2 regions of the Collinsella sp. OM08-14AT genome follow, and region 2 is predicted to be linked to the other one. Evidence: predicted binding sites of a transcription regulator. Region 2 holds the regulator's gene; the other holds the start of a gene.
The links. Region 2 encodes NrdR, which represses ribonucleotide reductase genes. Its sites were predicted from a motif close to AAACACNATATATNGTGTTT; they were not measured.
Positions count from the first base shown of each region.

Region 1: nrdD (anaerobic ribonucleoside-triphosphate reductase) is a predicted target of NrdR. The motif match lies at 2,825-2,844, and genes of this name have one in related genera.

Region 1 covers NZ_QSTE01000007.1:4,016-8,120, forward strand. Annotated here, with positions in the region: tRNA gene DXC18_RS05085 (tRNA-Gly) at 1-43, shown strand, start outside; gene DXC18_RS05090 (glycoside hydrolase family 13 protein) at 379-2,112, shown strand; tRNA gene DXC18_RS05095 (tRNA-Gly) at 2,254-2,329, shown strand; tRNA gene DXC18_RS05100 (tRNA-Val) at 2,333-2,407, shown strand; gene nrdD (anaerobic ribonucleoside-triphosphate reductase) at 3,100-4,105, shown strand, end outside.
Region 2 covers NZ_QSTE01000014.1:48,604-60,366, reverse strand. Annotated here, with positions in the region: gene DXC18_RS08275 (MerR family transcriptional regulator) at 1-696, shown strand, start outside; gene DXC18_RS08270 (adenine phosphoribosyltransferase) at 718-1,263, shown strand; gene DXC18_RS08265 (NlpC/P60 family protein) at 1,296-2,414, shown strand; gene DXC18_RS08260 (DegV family protein) at 2,593-3,459, shown strand; gene DXC18_RS08255 (DUF1836 domain-containing protein) at 3,532-4,143, opposite strand; gene DXC18_RS08250 (NAD(P)/FAD-dependent oxidoreductase) at 4,298-5,236, opposite strand; gene DXC18_RS08245 (glycosyltransferase) at 5,355-6,656, shown strand; gene dut (dUTP diphosphatase) at 7,050-7,493, opposite strand; gene nrdR (transcriptional regulator NrdR) at 7,498-7,941, opposite strand; gene DXC18_RS08230 (LysM peptidoglycan-binding domain-containing protein) at 7,993-8,442, opposite strand; gene lexA (transcriptional repressor LexA) at 8,585-9,250, shown strand; gene DXC18_RS08220 (heparan-alpha-glucosaminide N-acetyltransferase) at 9,304-9,954, shown strand; gene hflX (GTPase HflX) at 9,939-11,228, opposite strand; gene miaA (tRNA (adenosine(37)-N6)-dimethylallyltransferase MiaA) at 11,228-11,763, opposite strand, start outside.

The DNA of each region.
Region 1 (4,105 bases), on a different contig from region 2:
GCCAAGGTTGGGGTCGCGGGTTCGAGCCCCGTTGTCCGCTCCAACTATCTTACGCGGTTCTAACGAACCGCGTTTTTTGTTGACGCTGCGCGGGCCCCGGGCACCCCATCTTGCCCCTCAATCGTCGGTCGCGTACATAAAGTACGCTTCCCTCCTCTTTCGCGGCAACCTGGGGCACCCGGAGCCCGCTCGCTGTCGTGGCCGGGGGAGTAAGTCTTCCGTTCTTTTCACTAATCGATCGATTCGTCCCAGGAGGCTCGAGCCCGAGAGGGGGCGAGCGTTTGGGGCGTGGCTGCGGCGTTGTTTGCCGTGAATGTCAGCTTTGGGCGTATCATCGTGGGCATCTCGCAAAACCTCGTTGCAAGGGAGATTCATCCCATGGCTACAGAAAAGTCCTCTTCGCGCTCATGGATGTCCGATGCCGCGATTTATCAGATCTACCCGCGCTCGTTTAAGGATTCGACTGGTTCGGGTCTGGGCGATATCGCGGGCATTACCCAGCAGATGGACTATCTTGAGCAGCTGGGCATCGAGGCTATCTGGCTGAGCCCGTTTTACCCATCGCCTCTTGTCGATGGCGGCTATGATGTGGCGGACTACTGCGATGTCGACCCACGTCTCGGCTCGCTTGACGACTTCGATGACATGATCGCTGCGGCTCATGCGCACGGCATCAAGGTTATCGTCGACATCGTGCCCAACCATTCGTCCAACCAGCACCCCTGGTTCAAAGCCGCTCTTGCCGCCGGCCCCGGATCACCCGAGCGCGCCCGTTATATCTTCCGCGATGGTCGCGGCGAGCACGGCGAGCTGCCTCCCACCAATTGGAATGCCAACTTTGGCGGCCCCGCCTGGACGCGCGTCGCGGACGGTCAGTGGTATCTGCACATGTTTACGCCCGAGCAGCCGGACTTTGACTGGTCGTGTCCCGAGGTTCATGCGTTCTTTTGCGACGTCCTGGCGTTTTGGAGCGATCGAGGCGTCGATGGCTTTCGCATTGATGTGGCGCACGGTCTCGCCAAGGATCTCGACCGCGATGACCTCGACCGGTGGCATCTCGCCGAGGGCGATGACATGGTTGAGGACGGCACCCATCCGCTGTGGGACCGCAACGAGGTCCATGAGATCTATCGCGAGTGGCGCCGCGTGTTCGACCGTTATGATCCGCCGCGCAGCGCCGTTGCCGAGGCGTGGGTTCTGCCCGAGCGCCAGTATCTCTACGCACGCCCCAGCGAGCTTGGCCAGACATTCAACTTTGAGTTCGCCAAGGCCACTTGGACCTATGATGACATGCACGCTGCAATCGAGAAGGGCTTGAAGGCGGCCATCGAATCCGATTCCGCCTCGACCTGGGTACTCTCCAACCACGACGTGCCGCGCGTGGCGACACGCTATGCCCTGCCGCAAATCAAGGCGACGCGCTACCATCAGATTGCGCTCGACTGGCTCTTACGCGACGGGTCGTCTTATGACGAGGACCGTGAACTCGGCGAGCGCCGCGCGCGGGCAGCCCTTTTGCTTGAGTTGGCGCTTCCGGGCTCGGCATACGTGTATCAGGGTGAGGAGCTCGGCCTTTTTGAGGTGGCTGACATCCCGTGGGCTGCACTCGAAGATCCCACTGCGACCAATACGCACGGACCGAAGCGCGAGAAGGGGCGCGACGGCTGTCGTGTGCCCCTGCCGTGGGTGGCAGCGGACGATCCCGCGCAGGGCGGATCGTTTGGGTTTTCACCGGCGGACGCCGATGCGGCGCCCCATCTGCCACAGCCTGCATGGTTTTCCGATTACGCTGCCGATAGGGAAGAAGCGGACCCGGCATCGATGCTTGCGTTCTATCGCGACGCCCTCTGGCTGCGGCGCAAGCTGCGCGGGTGCGCCAACGATCTTGCGTGGCTCGATCTTGACGGGCGCACCGGCCTTGCGGATGGCGCCGAGGGCGCTGAGGGCGGCGTCATCGCCTATCGCCGCGACAACGGCTGGGCGTGTGTGACGAACTTCGGTGCAGCACCCGTGGAGCTGCCGGCGGGTAGGGTCCTGCTCACCTCATCACCGCTTGTAGACGGTAGGCTCGCGCAGGACAGCTCTGCCTGGATCATGCTCGGTGAGATGTAAGGGCCTCTTGTGGCGAGCTTGCGTTTGCCTACACCTTCCGTGGCGGCTGATGTCTTCGCGAGGTTCGCGAGGGCGTCGCAAAACTTTTCAAAAAAAGTTCTTGCATAGGATGCGGGCATCACGTAAGATTAATCCTCGTAAGCGGACATGGCTCAGTTGGTAGAGCACAACCTTGCCAAGGTTGGGGTCGCGGGTTCGAGCCCCGTTGTCCGCTCCATTTGGGCGTTTAGCTCAGGGGGAGAGCGCTTCCCTGACACGGAAGAGGTCAGAAGTTCAAATCTTCTAACGCCCACCAAATGTTCGCAGTTCAGAGGCTTAGCCTCTGGGCTGTTTTGTTTTGGTCGCCAAATGGGTCGCCAAATACGTCACCAAATATCGAGTTTTAATATCGAGTTTTTGATCTTCCGGGATGCTTCTCAGTAGTCATCCGAGGAAACTCTCATCTTCTCCGTTTGCATACACATATCTTTCAAGGATTCGTGCCGCGGTTGCATGAGGCTCAGCAAGGCACGACCGCTACATGTTGGTCAAGCATAATCTTTTGGATTCTTTTGGCGTGAGCGGCTTGGTTTTGGTAGGATTTGTCAGCGGCTTGACTAAGGGGGTTTTATAACTGCCATGCAGGTAGCCGTGTTGGTAACGTTTTACCGACTTACCAAGAACCCCTCATAATTAATGCGTCTGCAAAATGACCAATTGCTTTGACCTGCTGAAACACTATATGTTGTGTTTGAACTAAAAAAAGAATACAGGATATAGATGCCTCTTTGTCGTATGATAGATGGCGGACAGAGAACGAGGACCTTATTTGCCCCATTTGGATAGATCTTTGAGCCGCTTGATCGGCCGCGAGGATTGTCCGCATGAGGACCTATGGTTTATCGAGAACACAGATTGCGCGACGGCGCCGCAAGACAGGGGCAAGCCCTGCCGGGCATCGTTTGGCTCTGAAGCGCAATGAGACTACGACGCGAAAGAGGCAAGAGGATGAAGATCATCAAGCGCAGCGGCACCGAGGTTGTCTTTGACATCGATAAGATCGTCAATGCGATTCGCGCCGCAAACTTGGAGGTCGAGGAGAGCTCTCGTCTAACCGACCGCCAGGTGGTTTATGCGGCGCAAAACGTCGCCGAGGCATGCGAGAACGCGGGCCACACCGTTTCGGTCGAGGAGATCCAGGATTTGGTCGAGGACGAGATCATGCGTCTCGACTGCTACGAGGTCGCCCGCCACTACATCATCTATCGCTATGTTCAGAGCCTGAAGCGCCAGAAGAACACGACCGATGACAAGATCCTGTCGTTGATCGAGTGCAATAACGAAGAGGTCAAGCAGGAGAACTCTAACAAGAACCCGACCGTCAACTCCGTTCAGCGCGACTACATGGCCGGCGAGATTTCCAAGGACCTGACTCAGCGCGTGCTGCTGCCCCAGGAGATCGTGGATGCCCACAACGAGGGCCTGATCCACTTCCACGATTCCGACTACTTTGCCCAGCACATGCATAACTGCGACCTGGTGAACCTGGAGGATATGCTCCAGAACGGCACCGTTATCTCGGGCACGCTGATCGAGAAGCCGCATAGCTTCTCGACTGCCTGCAACATCGCGACGCAGATTATCGCCCAGGTTGCTTCTTCCCAGTACGGCGGCCAGTCTATTTCGCTGACCCATCTCGCCCCCTTTGTTGAGGTGAGCCGTCAAAAGATTCGCGGCGAGGTTGCCCGCGAGCTCGAGGAGCTCGGTGTTTCGGCATCTGCCGAAAAGGTCCGTGAGGTCGTTGAGGACCGTCTGCGTGACGAGATCCGTCGCGGCGTCCAGACGATTCAGTATCAGGTCGTGACCCTTATGACCACCAATGGCCAGGCGCCGTTCGTGACGGTCTTTATGTATCTCAATGAGGCCCGTACGCCCCAGGAGAAGCACGACCTTGCCATGATCGTGGAGGAGACGCTTCGTCAACGCTATGAGGGCGTTAAGAACGAAGCCGGTG
Region 2 (11,763 bases):
CAGAAGACCCGCTACATGCCGCTCAACGTGATTAAGCAGCGCTTGGAAAACGCCACGGACCTGTCAACGCTCGCCTACGAGGTGGGCTTGCTGTCCGATGTTCCGCTCAAGACGGAGCCCAAGGAGACTAAGCAAAAGCTGCATCCCATCGAGACCATTCCCGATATGCTGGGCGTCGAGATTTCGTTTATCCGCTCGCTCGCCGAGAACGACCTCATTCGCATCATCAAGAGTCCGCAGAATCGTGAGCTCGTCGATGGTCGCGATTTTCCAATCATCCGCTACTGCTCCGAGCTGTCACGCTTCCATATCGAGCCCCGCAACCTGCGTCAGTACGTGTCTTCCGCCAACCGCGAGTCCTCGATGTTTGAGCAGGTGCTCGTGAGCATGCTCGGCATGGATACCTCCGATGACGAGCGCGACGCCAAGCTCGAGCGTGCGTTTAAGAAGCTTCACGACCTGACCGAGGGTGTGCACACCGCGCTCCTTAAGAACCGTGTCTTTGAGTCGCTCAACGCCGTGGTCGAGGATGCCGATATCGATGCTCTCGATGAGGAGATCGCGCGTTCCGAATCCACCAAGGCCAAAAGCGATGGGGCAAGCGTCCCCGCGGTTGCCGCGCACGAGGAGTCGCTCGTGCAGCCGTCCAAGGTCTTCGTCCCCTCGCATAGCTCGTCTGCTAACACGGGTAAATAACCGCCGTCCACCCGGCAATCCATGAAAGGTCACGCCATGTACGACTTCGAATCTCATATCGTCGATATCCCCGACTATCCCGAGCCCGGAGTCGTCTTTAAGGACATCACGCCGCTCTTTGGCAATCCCGAGGCCCTGAAGGCCATGGTGGATGCCCTGGCCGAGCATTTTGCCGACATGGGCATTACCAAGGTCGTAGGACCCGAGGCCCGCGGCTTTATGGTCGGCGTTCCCGTGGCCGTCGCCCTGGGTGCCGGCTTTGTTCCCGCACGTAAGCCGGGTAAACTGCCGCGCAAGACGGTCAGCGAGAGCTACGAGCTCGAGTATGGAACGGATTCTATCGAGATTCACGCCGATGCTATCAGCTCTAAAGATACCGTGTTGATTCTGGACGACTTGGTCGCGACGGGCGGAACCGTCGAGGCAACAGGTAAACTGGTGCGAGATATGGGCGCGAAGCTTGTGGGTTACGGTTGTATCCTTGAGCTTGCGTTTCTCAACCCGCGCAAGAAGCTCACGCCTTCTAACGAGGACATTGAGCTCTTTAGCCTGGTAACGGTGGACTAGCCGCTACCCTTAGATACCGGAAAGGAAGCTCCATGCGCACAGCAAACACGCACAGAAACATGGCACGCTGCGCTGCTACGGCAACCCTCGCTTGTGTTTTGGGCCTGGGCCTCGTGGCTCCGGCCTACGCCGATACCGCATCCGACCTTGCCGCTGCTCGTACCAAGCTCGAGCAGATCGGCACGCAAACCCAGCAAATTCATGAAGAACTCTCCGCACAGACGCAGGAGCTTGATCAGACTGCAGGCGAGATCACGCAAAAGCAGCAAGAGATCGCCGAAGGCCAGGCCAAGCTCTCTAACTACGTTGCCGGTGAGTACAAGACCGGCGGTCTGAGCCTGCTTCAGGTTTTGACGGGCGTCGACGATCTGGGCGACATGCTCAACCGTCTCTTCTACTACGGCAAGGTGTCCGACAAGCAGGCCCAGACCATTCAGGATGTCAAGGACCTTAAGCAGCAGCTCACCGATAAGCAGACCGAGCAGGAGAAGAACGTAGCCGCGACGCAGAAGAAGGTCGACGAGCTCAATGCCCAGCAGGCTGAGGCCCAGAGCGTCGTGAACTCCCTGGATTCTCAGCTGCAAGCCGAGCTTGCCGCCGAGGCCGAGGCCAACGCCGCGCTGCAGGCTGGCATAAATGCCAGTACTGCCGAAAAGGCCACGGTGAGCAACGACACCGCCGTTACGACCGAGAACACCAACAATGGTGGCGGAACGACCAACAACGGCGGCAACACGCCCGCGCCCGCTCCGGCTCCTGCTCCCACGCCGCAGCCCGTGACGCCCGCTCCGACTCCGACGCCTTCCGCACCGAGCCAGTCCGTTGACGGCGGTACCGTTGTTTCGCGCGCCTACAGCAAGCTCGGATACGCTTATTCCTGGGGCGGCATTGGACCGAACAGCTTTGACTGCTCCGGTTTTGTAAGCTATTGCCTCACGGGCCGCTACTGCCGCCTGGGCACCACCGGCACCTTCATGGGTTGGACCCGTGTGTCCGATCCGCAACCCGGCGATGTTGTGGTTAACTCCTACCATACCGGCATCTATATCGGTAATGGTCAGATGATCCATGCTTCCGACTACAAAACCGGCGTTATCATCAGCTCCGTTGCAGCCGGTATGAACAACAACTACATCTTCGTACGCTACTAATTTATTACTACAGCGAACGAACGTGGGCCTCGCGATCTTGAGTCACGAGGCCCATTCTTTTTGCGCCTACCGTTTGCCTTATGAACAGAACGGCTATCTAGTATTCAAAACTAGATAGCCGTTCAATTTATGAGAAAGACGGCTATAATTGTTGAGGAACAATTAGAAAGGACCCTCAATGAGCTGGGCACTTATCTCCGATTCGAGCTGCAATCTTCGCGATTGGCAACCGACTGCACCCCGTACCACCTTTGCATTCGCACCCCTCAAAATTCGAGTGGGGGAGCGTGAATTCATCGATGACCTTTCGCTCGATGTTCATGAGCTCAACTGCGCTGTTCAGGCGGAGACGAACGCTTCTTCGAGCGCTTGTCCCAGCGTAGGGGAGTGGGCCGAGCTCTTCAAATTGGCAGACAAGACCATCTGCATGCCAATCTCTGAGGGCGTGTCGGGCAGCTACAACGCAGCAGCCACGGCTCGCGATATGGTTCTTGCCGAGGAACCGGACCGCAATATTCATCTTGTCAATTCGCGCGCAGCTGGCGGCAAAATGGACCTCATTTTCTTGCTGTTCGACCGCTATCTTGCAAGCAATCCGGATGTCTCATTCGAGGACGCTTGCGCATACTTCGATAGCCTTGAGCAGAACAGCAAAATCCTCTTCAGCTTGTGCAATTACGAAAACCTGGCCAAAGCCGGACGTATCCCTAAGGCAGCCGGCGTCATTGCCAACAAGCTCAATATCCGCATTTTGGGCACGGCGAGCGAAGCGGGCAAAATTGAACTCGTTGGGCACACCCGCGGCGAAAAGAAGATGCTCACCAAGATTGTCGACACCATGGAGGCCGAAGGCTTTACCGGCGGCGAGGTCGTTATCGACCATGTCGAGAATGAGGCGGGCGCTCAGGCGCTTGCCAGCCGCATTGCGGAGCATTGGCCCGGCTCCAAGACGATTATCATGCCCTGTAACGGGCTAGATTCATACTATGCCGAGATGCACGGCCTCATTATCGGCTACGGTATGGGCGTGGCGTCGGGCCGATAATATCCAACTAGACAAACGTACGGGCGGGATAAGGAGCCATTGGCTCTTTATCCCGCCCGTCTTATACCTCGGTTAGCTATTAAACCCATTGAACTTGAGATAGCTCATCAGATACGCCTTCGAAACGAAGGACGATACCGCACTGCGCACGAGCAGCGATTCGCGCGTAACCTGATGTGCGGTATCGGGCACGGGAGTCTGCTCAACAGAAAACGCCGCACGAATCGATGCCTCGAGCTGATCGACAACATAATCGAAAGCCGTCGGAGCGTCGTAGCTCAAGCGCTGAATATTAAAGAGCGCCTGAACCGCTGCGATGGGCAGCACCTGCTTAAAGATACAAATGGCGATGAGACGCGCAATCTGCTCACGGCCATACTGCTTTTTAACGGGAGCAGGAACGAGGCCGACCTTCACATAGTTATTGATCATCGACGGCGTTATAACGGGCTGCTCTACGCAAATGGAAAGCGGCTCCATCCACAGTGCAACATACTCAATGACCTGATCGCGATAGAGCGTTACGTTGGGCAGCTGGTCATAGCGTGGCAGGCTCAACGCGTTGAGTTTACCCACCATATCGGACTGAATAAATGCATCCGGCAGAACCGTCGGCTGAATATCCTCAGGCTTAATGCTGACCGACGTATCGGACATCGGGATAACATGTTTAGCGTGGTTCATAAGAGGCCTCCGTTCGTTTTCTATATTGTATTCTAGGTTATCTAGTTTTGCATACCACATAGTCGCCAAGTAAAAGTGGTTGGACAGCACATTGATGCACCGTCCAACCACTTTGTGTAAAGATAGCAACCTTACATAAGATATATTATCGTACTTATCCGCGTAGGAAAGCGTATGAGCTGGTTGCCGCTATGGCTCCGTCCGAAACGGCGGTCACAACCTGGCGTAAACGCTTGGAACGGATATCGCCGGCTGCGAATAAGCCGGGCGTACGGGTAGCCATCGAATCGTCGGTGACAATGCCGCCGTCGGGAGCCAGATCGACGAGATGCTCAACCAGCTCGGTATGCGGCTGCGTCCCCGTAAAGACAAAGATGCCAAATGAGCCAGGTTCAAAGGACTCAGTGTGCATTTCACCAGTCGCATTGTCCTTGAACGTAATGGTTGTGGGCATCGCTTCACCAGAAAGCTTAACAATACTAGTTTGGTACCTAACTGAAATGTTGTCCTTTGCAAGCACCTTATTCACAACGCCCTCGGGTGCACGGAACTGATCGCGACGCAGCACGATGGTCACGCTGCTGGCAATGTCGGAAAGGAACAGCGCCTCCTCGCATGCTGAATTGCCGCCTCCGATAACAAAGACCTGCTTGCCGCGGAAGAACATACCGTCACATGTTGCGCAATACGAAACGCCACGACCGCGATACGTGTCCTCGCCAACAAAACCCGCAGGACGCGGTGTGGCGCCCATGCACGCAATGACGCTCTTGGCCGTTGTGTCACCCATATCATGATGGATGGTAAATTGAGCCGCATCGGCATCGTAGTCGACGCCTGTTACCATACTCCATTCAACCTGAGCCCCCAGGCCTTCAGCATGCTGTTGAAACCGCTCACCAAGTTCGGCACCGCTCAGCAGCGGAATGCCAGGATAATTCTCAATCTCGTTGCTCGTGGCAATCTGTCCGCCGGACATGCCCTGCTCAAGAACGGTTGTCGTAAGATTGGCGCGCGCCGCATAAATGGCGGCAGCATAACCCGCGGGACCGCCGCCGATAATCGCAACATCGATTGTCTGATCGGTAATCATGAAGAGTCCTCTCGTCGAAACGTTGTCGTTCTTTGCGCTCATACCCAAATTTACGTGAACGTGACACTCATGCACTACAATGATAAATCCGTGTTACAACGTCGAAGGGGAGTTATCGATGGATCAGACGCAGACGAGCGACGACGCTCCCCTGCTCACGCTTAGCACTCCCCAATCGGAGCAAACCACGCTCCTGGATCAGCAAAAACCTCTCGTGACCATCGTGCACGCCTCGGTTGGCTCGGGCCACAAGGCCGCCGCAAATGCGATTGCGCAGGCATTCGACCTCATCCGCGGCACCAATGGTATCCCCGAGGATGTTGAGATTGAAGTGCTCGATATCCTTGATTTTGGACGTATTAAATTCGACGGCAATAAGACCGCGGCTTCTTTTACGGGAGCCACGCGCCCCATTTACGACCTGACCTGGCGATATACGCTTACGGGACATCTGCTCTGGGGTGGTGGCACGGCATGGTCGAGAATTATGTTCCCCGCCTTCAACGATTATATTCGTAGCCGCAGGCCCATAGCCGTGGTCGCAACGCACATCACAGCAGCCAATGTTGCCGTGGGCGCCCGCGTAATTACGGGTATCGATTATCCGGTCATCTGCGTACCGACCGACTACGAAGTCGAGGGATGGTGGCCCCACAAGGACACCGATTTATTCTGTGTTGCCAACGAATTTATGGCCGAAACGCTGCGTCCGCGCAAGGTGCTCGAGACAAAGATTCGCATTACCGGCATTCCTATTCGCGCCGGATTCGACACGGATTACGATCGCGAGGAAGAGCTAGCTAAGTTCAACCTCCCCACCGACAAGACCGTCGTGCTGGTAATGGCCGGTGCCAGCTTGCCTCAACCGTACGTTCGCTTTCGCGCGGAGATGGACCGCACCCTCCCCTTCCTACGCAGCTTCGAAGACATGCACTTTGTCTTTTTGCCGGGCAAAGACACCGAATATGCCACCCGCCTCAAAACGCTCTTCGACGCCATGAAGCTCGAAAACGTCACGGTTCTGGACTATGTCGATGATATGGCAGCGCTTATGCACGGCTGCGACCTGGCAATTCTCAAATCGGGCGGACTCACCGTCACCGAATGCCTGTGCGCACACCTGCCGATGATCCTGCTGGGCAAGTCCTATGGCCAGGAAAAGGCCAACACCACCATGCTCACCGGCATGGGCGCCAGCATGCATGTCACCACCGCACGAGAGCTCATCGTTACCCTACGTCACTTGCACGATCATCCCGAATCACTCAAAGCCCTACTCATCAACGGCGAAGTACTACGCCGCCCCCACGCAGCCGAAGACATAGCCATCGCCGCCATGGAGCTCGTAGGCAAACCCCAAAAGCGCAAACGAGCCTTCTGCCGCTTCTACTGGGGCGAAAAACCTGCGCATATCAGGTAGCGTCTTAATGTCCGCTTACCTGCGGGAGGCCCCTATATATCATCCCATGCTCAAACATTCTCGCTTCGCTGCGAAACTGCGCGTGGGACGATATATAGGGGCCTCCCGCAGGTAAGCTGCGTTTACGTACTAGCAGCTATACCAGATTCCCCTCCAGTAGAATCTGCAAAGGGGAACCAGAAAATATAAATACAGTAAGTCGATGCGACAAAGGAGGCGTCCCTTTATCGCATCGACTTACTAGAAAAGTAAATATTGTTTCAAGCGAGTAACCGCCCGCCTGCCTCTCACACATATCGTTCCACGCGCAGTTTCGCAGCGAGCGAAGCGACGCGAGAATGTTTGAGCATGGAATGATATAGGTAAGCCCCGGGCGGGAGGGATACGAGCGCCCTAGGCGATGCCGCTGGAGCCGAAGCCTCCTTTGCCTCGGTCGGTTTCGTCTAGTTCTTCTACTTCTATAAGGTTGACCGTGGGGACTTCTTGGATGACGAGTTGGGCTATGCGGTCGCCTTTATTGATTTGAATGTTAATGGAGGGATTCAGATTGATGAGGATAACCTTGAGTTCTCCTCGGTAGTGGGCGTCGATGAGGCCCGGCGTATTGACTATAGACAGGCCCTGCTTGATGGCCAAGCCGCTGCGGGGCTGGACGAAGCCGGCGTAGCCATCGGGCAGGGCGATGGCCAGCCCCGTAGAGACCAGACGGCGTTCGAAGGGCTTCAGGACGCAGTCCTCGTTGGAGCGCAAATCCAAGCCGGCATCAGTGGGATGGGCGTATTTGGGAAGCTCGACGGTGGGATCGAGACGCTTTATGTTGACGGTAATGTTGGACATGGAATCACCTTAGCTTGTCGAGCTCTTGCAGAAACTCATCGACGTCTTTGAAATCGCGGTAGACCGAGGCAAAGCGGATGTACGCAACCTTGTCGATCTTGGCCAAGCGCTTGAGCACCATGTCACCCAACTCATGGGACGTGACGGCCGTCAGCGTGCGAGAGCGCAGCTCGACCTCGATGTCATCGATAATCTCATTGAGCTTCTTAGTGTCGATATCGCGCTTGATGGTGGCTCGCATCAAGCCGACGAGCAGCTTATTGCGATCGAACCGCTGCTTGGTTCCGTCTGACTTAATGACCTCGATAGGGTCCTCGCATCGCTCGAACGTTGTAAAGCGGTAGTTACACGAGCAACATTCGCGGCGACGCTTAATGGTGTTATTTGACTCCTGCATACGGGAATCAACGACGCGGGTATGTGCCTTGCCGCATTTGGGACAGCGCATGGTACCTCCTCTTAAACGATAACAAGGGTACCATGCGCAGCGCGATAATGATTACGAACGATCAGGAACCTTAAGATGCGCACCGGCGGCGAGCGAACCATGCTCCAGATGATTGACGCTACGGATCATGTCGGAAGTCTCTTGCGTGGAAAGGCCTTCGATTGGATATTCCTCGGCAAGCGACCAAAGAGAATCGCCAGGCTGAACGCGAATGGTCTCGTAGGTAATGTTGGAAACGGACTCGGCATACGCGGCGTGACGAGCGCTAAAGACCGACATAGCGAGGACAAAGAAGAGCGTAAGCGCAACGGCGACGGCGACAATCGTCGGAACCTTCGGGGCAACGCGGGCCGGCGCGACTACAGCCTGCTGATTGCGCGCAGGCTTTACGGTCAAAGGCTGAAAGCCGGAGCGGCCACCCTGAACAACCGTAAAAGTGGGTTCTGCAGGCGTCTCGAGCTTAAGGGCGAGGTTTCCCTGGACCATATTCGTTACGTTCATCATGTTCTCCTCTCGCGTGTTTTGCTGAGAACAGTTTTATCAAGCCGCGCGGACAAAAATGTCTAGCGCGAGAACGAATGTTCGGTTATTATTATCTTCGAACAGTTGTTCCTGTCAAGCAAAATTCGAACATTTGTTTGACATGGGTAGAGAGGATGCCCTGATGGCTCGCAAAATTACCAAGCGTCAGCAGCAAATTTACGACTTCATCAAGGAATATCAGCAGGAGAAGGGTTATCCGCCCAGCGTGCGCGAGATGGCTTCTGCCGTGGGCCTTTCCTCCCCCAGCACCGTGCACGCCCATCTCTCTGCCCTGGAGGCGCGCGGGCTACTCAAGCGCGATGCCACCAAACCGCGCGCCCTGGAACTCTTTAACGAGGATGGTTCCTCTGTCTCAATTTCTAAATCTGACGAGCCCACCGCACCTCGCGGAACGGTCTCGCTACCGCTCGTTGGTCGCGTCGCGGCTGGGATTCCCATTCTGGCCGAGCAGAATATCGAAGACACGTTTACTATCCCGACCGAAATCGCCACTGATCAGGGTTCCTTTATCCTTGAGGTGCATGGGAGCTCAATGATCAATGTCGGCATCTTCAATGGCGATTACATCATCGTCCGTGAACAAAAGAGTGCCATGAACGGCGAAATTGTCGTGGCCATGATTGATGGTTCGGCGACCGTCAAGACGTTCTACAAGGAGCAGGGGCGTGTGCGCTTGCAGCCCGAGAACGACACCATGGAACCTATTTATGCAACGAATCCCGTTATCCTGGGCAAAGTCGTCGGCTTGATGCGCCGGTTCTCGTAATGCAAAAACGCATAACCATATTTGATACCGTCCGCGGGTTTACGATGATTTCTATGGCAGGTTTTCACGCTTGCTATGATCTCGCCTACCTGTACGGCTGGGATATACCCTGGTTTACCCAGTCAGTCTTTCAAGACATCTGGCGCGCCAGCATCAGCTGGGTATTTTTGTTTATCGCCGGTTGGATGTGCACCCTTTCGCGCAACAATATCAAACGTGCCGCCAAATACGCCTTAGCAGCACTCGTTGTCTGGTTGGCAACAACACTTGTCTCAGTCGACGATTCGGTTAATTTTGGCATCATCTACTGCATGGCCGCATGCACCGGCATCGTAGCGTTGACCGATCCCGTCCTTAAGAAGATAGCGGCGAGATGGGGCATGCCCCTATGCCTTATGTTGTTCGCAATCACCTGGAGCATCCCCAAAACGATCTACCCTGTCCCCTACCTAGCGTGGCTGGGATTTCCGAGCCCTGGGTTTATCTCAGGTGATTACTACCCCATCATCCCGTTTATCTTTATGTATCTTGCAGGATACTTCGCCGCACACATAGCGCAGGGAATCGATAAGACCGTCCCTAGCTGGGCCTACGCCAACCCCCTGCCGGCGCTCGCCAGCCTTGGACGTCACGCTCTCCCCTTTTATCTGCTGCATCAGCCCATCATTCTGGGCATTTTGGAGCTCGTCTACTCGGTGCGATAACGCTCGAGCCGCGGTGCAATACGAGCCGGCAACTTCGCCACAATGCGAACGCCGTCCTCGAGATATTCCTCATGCAGAAGGGTTCCCTGCTCATGCACCAGCGTGATGAGAGCGCCCTCACGATACGGGATATCAGCGGAGAGCAATACATCGGTGGCAGCTGCCTCGCGAGCAATCCGGTCGACGAGATCGTCGAGGCCCTCGCCCGTTTGGGCCGAGAACAGAACGGCCTCCGGATAGCGACGACGGAAACTCAATCGATCGACGCTATCGAGAAGATCGATTTTATTGAATACGGTCAGCGTTAAACGCTCTCCGGCGCCGATCTCATCAAGCACGCGGTCGACAGCCTCCAGCTGCCGCTCATAGTCCTCGTCAGACGCATCTACGACTTTGAGAATTAGATCGGCACCCAAAACCTCGGACAGCGTCGATTTAAAGGCATCGACCAGACCATGGGGCAGCTTTTGAATAAAGCCGACGGTATCGGTAATCGTCATGCCGCGACCGCCGGGCAGACGATACGAACGCGTCGTCGGGTCGAGCGTAGCAAACAGCTTGTCCTGCGAAAGTACCGTAGAGCCGGTCAGACGATTGAGTAACGTCGATTTACCGGCATTGGTATAACCGGCTAACGCGACGCGAAACGCCGGTGACTCAATGCGACTCTTGGATTGGACATCGCGACGCTGTTCAACCTGCTTGAGCTCACGACGAAGCGCAGTGATCTTATTACGAATGAGGCGACGGTCGACCTCGAGCTGACTTTCGCCCTGACCAAAACGTGAGCCGATGCCGCCGCGCGTCTGCTCCTTGGCGAGATGGCTCCACATGCCACGCAGGCGAGGCAACAAATATTGAAGCTGTGCCAGCTGTACCTGCAGGCGTCCCTCACGCGTCTGAGCATGCAGGCCAAAGATATCCAGGATCAGTGCTGTACGATCGATAATCTTTACCGGCTCGCCCACGGCTTTCTCCAAATAGGATTGCTGCGAGGGGGTCAGGTCGTCGTCAAAAATAACGACATCGGCATCCATGCGATGCACCAGGCCGCACAGCTCTTCAACCTTACCGGAACCGATAAACGATTTAGGATACGGCTTTACCAAACGCTGCGACAAGCGTGCCACGCACCGGGCACCAGCTGTGTGAGCAAGACGCTCCAGCTCATCAAGCGAGCGATCGAGCGGCCATGCATTGTCGCGCCACTCAACACCAACTAAAATGGCACGCTCGGGCTCGGGTGCCGTGGGAACAAGGGGGAAACGGGCCATTAGGCAGCCTCAATACGATGCAGGATATCCTCAACGACCTCATCGATCGTACATTCATCCATATCAAACCACACGATACGGTCATCGCGCTTAAACCACGAAAGCTGACGCTTGGCATAACGACGCGAACGCATCTTAATGAGTTCGCGGGCCTCATCCATGCTCATCACGCCATTGAAAGCATCAATGATCTCTTTATAGCCAATTGCCTGCATCGACGTCAGGGCATCTCCCAGACCCTGGGCCATAAGACCGCGGACCTCATCGACAAGACCCTGCTCAAACATCAGATCGACGCGCAGATTAATGCGCTCGTAGAGCACCTCGCGATTACGCGTCAGACCAAACCATAGGGCATGATAATGCTCGCGCGGAACACTAAACTGACTTTTTTGTTGTGCATAGGAGATACCATCATCATGCATCTCGAGCGCACGAATCACACGGCGCACGTTATGGGGATGAATAACAGCAGCCGATTCTGGATCGCGCTCGGCAAGCAGGGCATGCAGTTCTTCCTCGCCAATACGCTCGG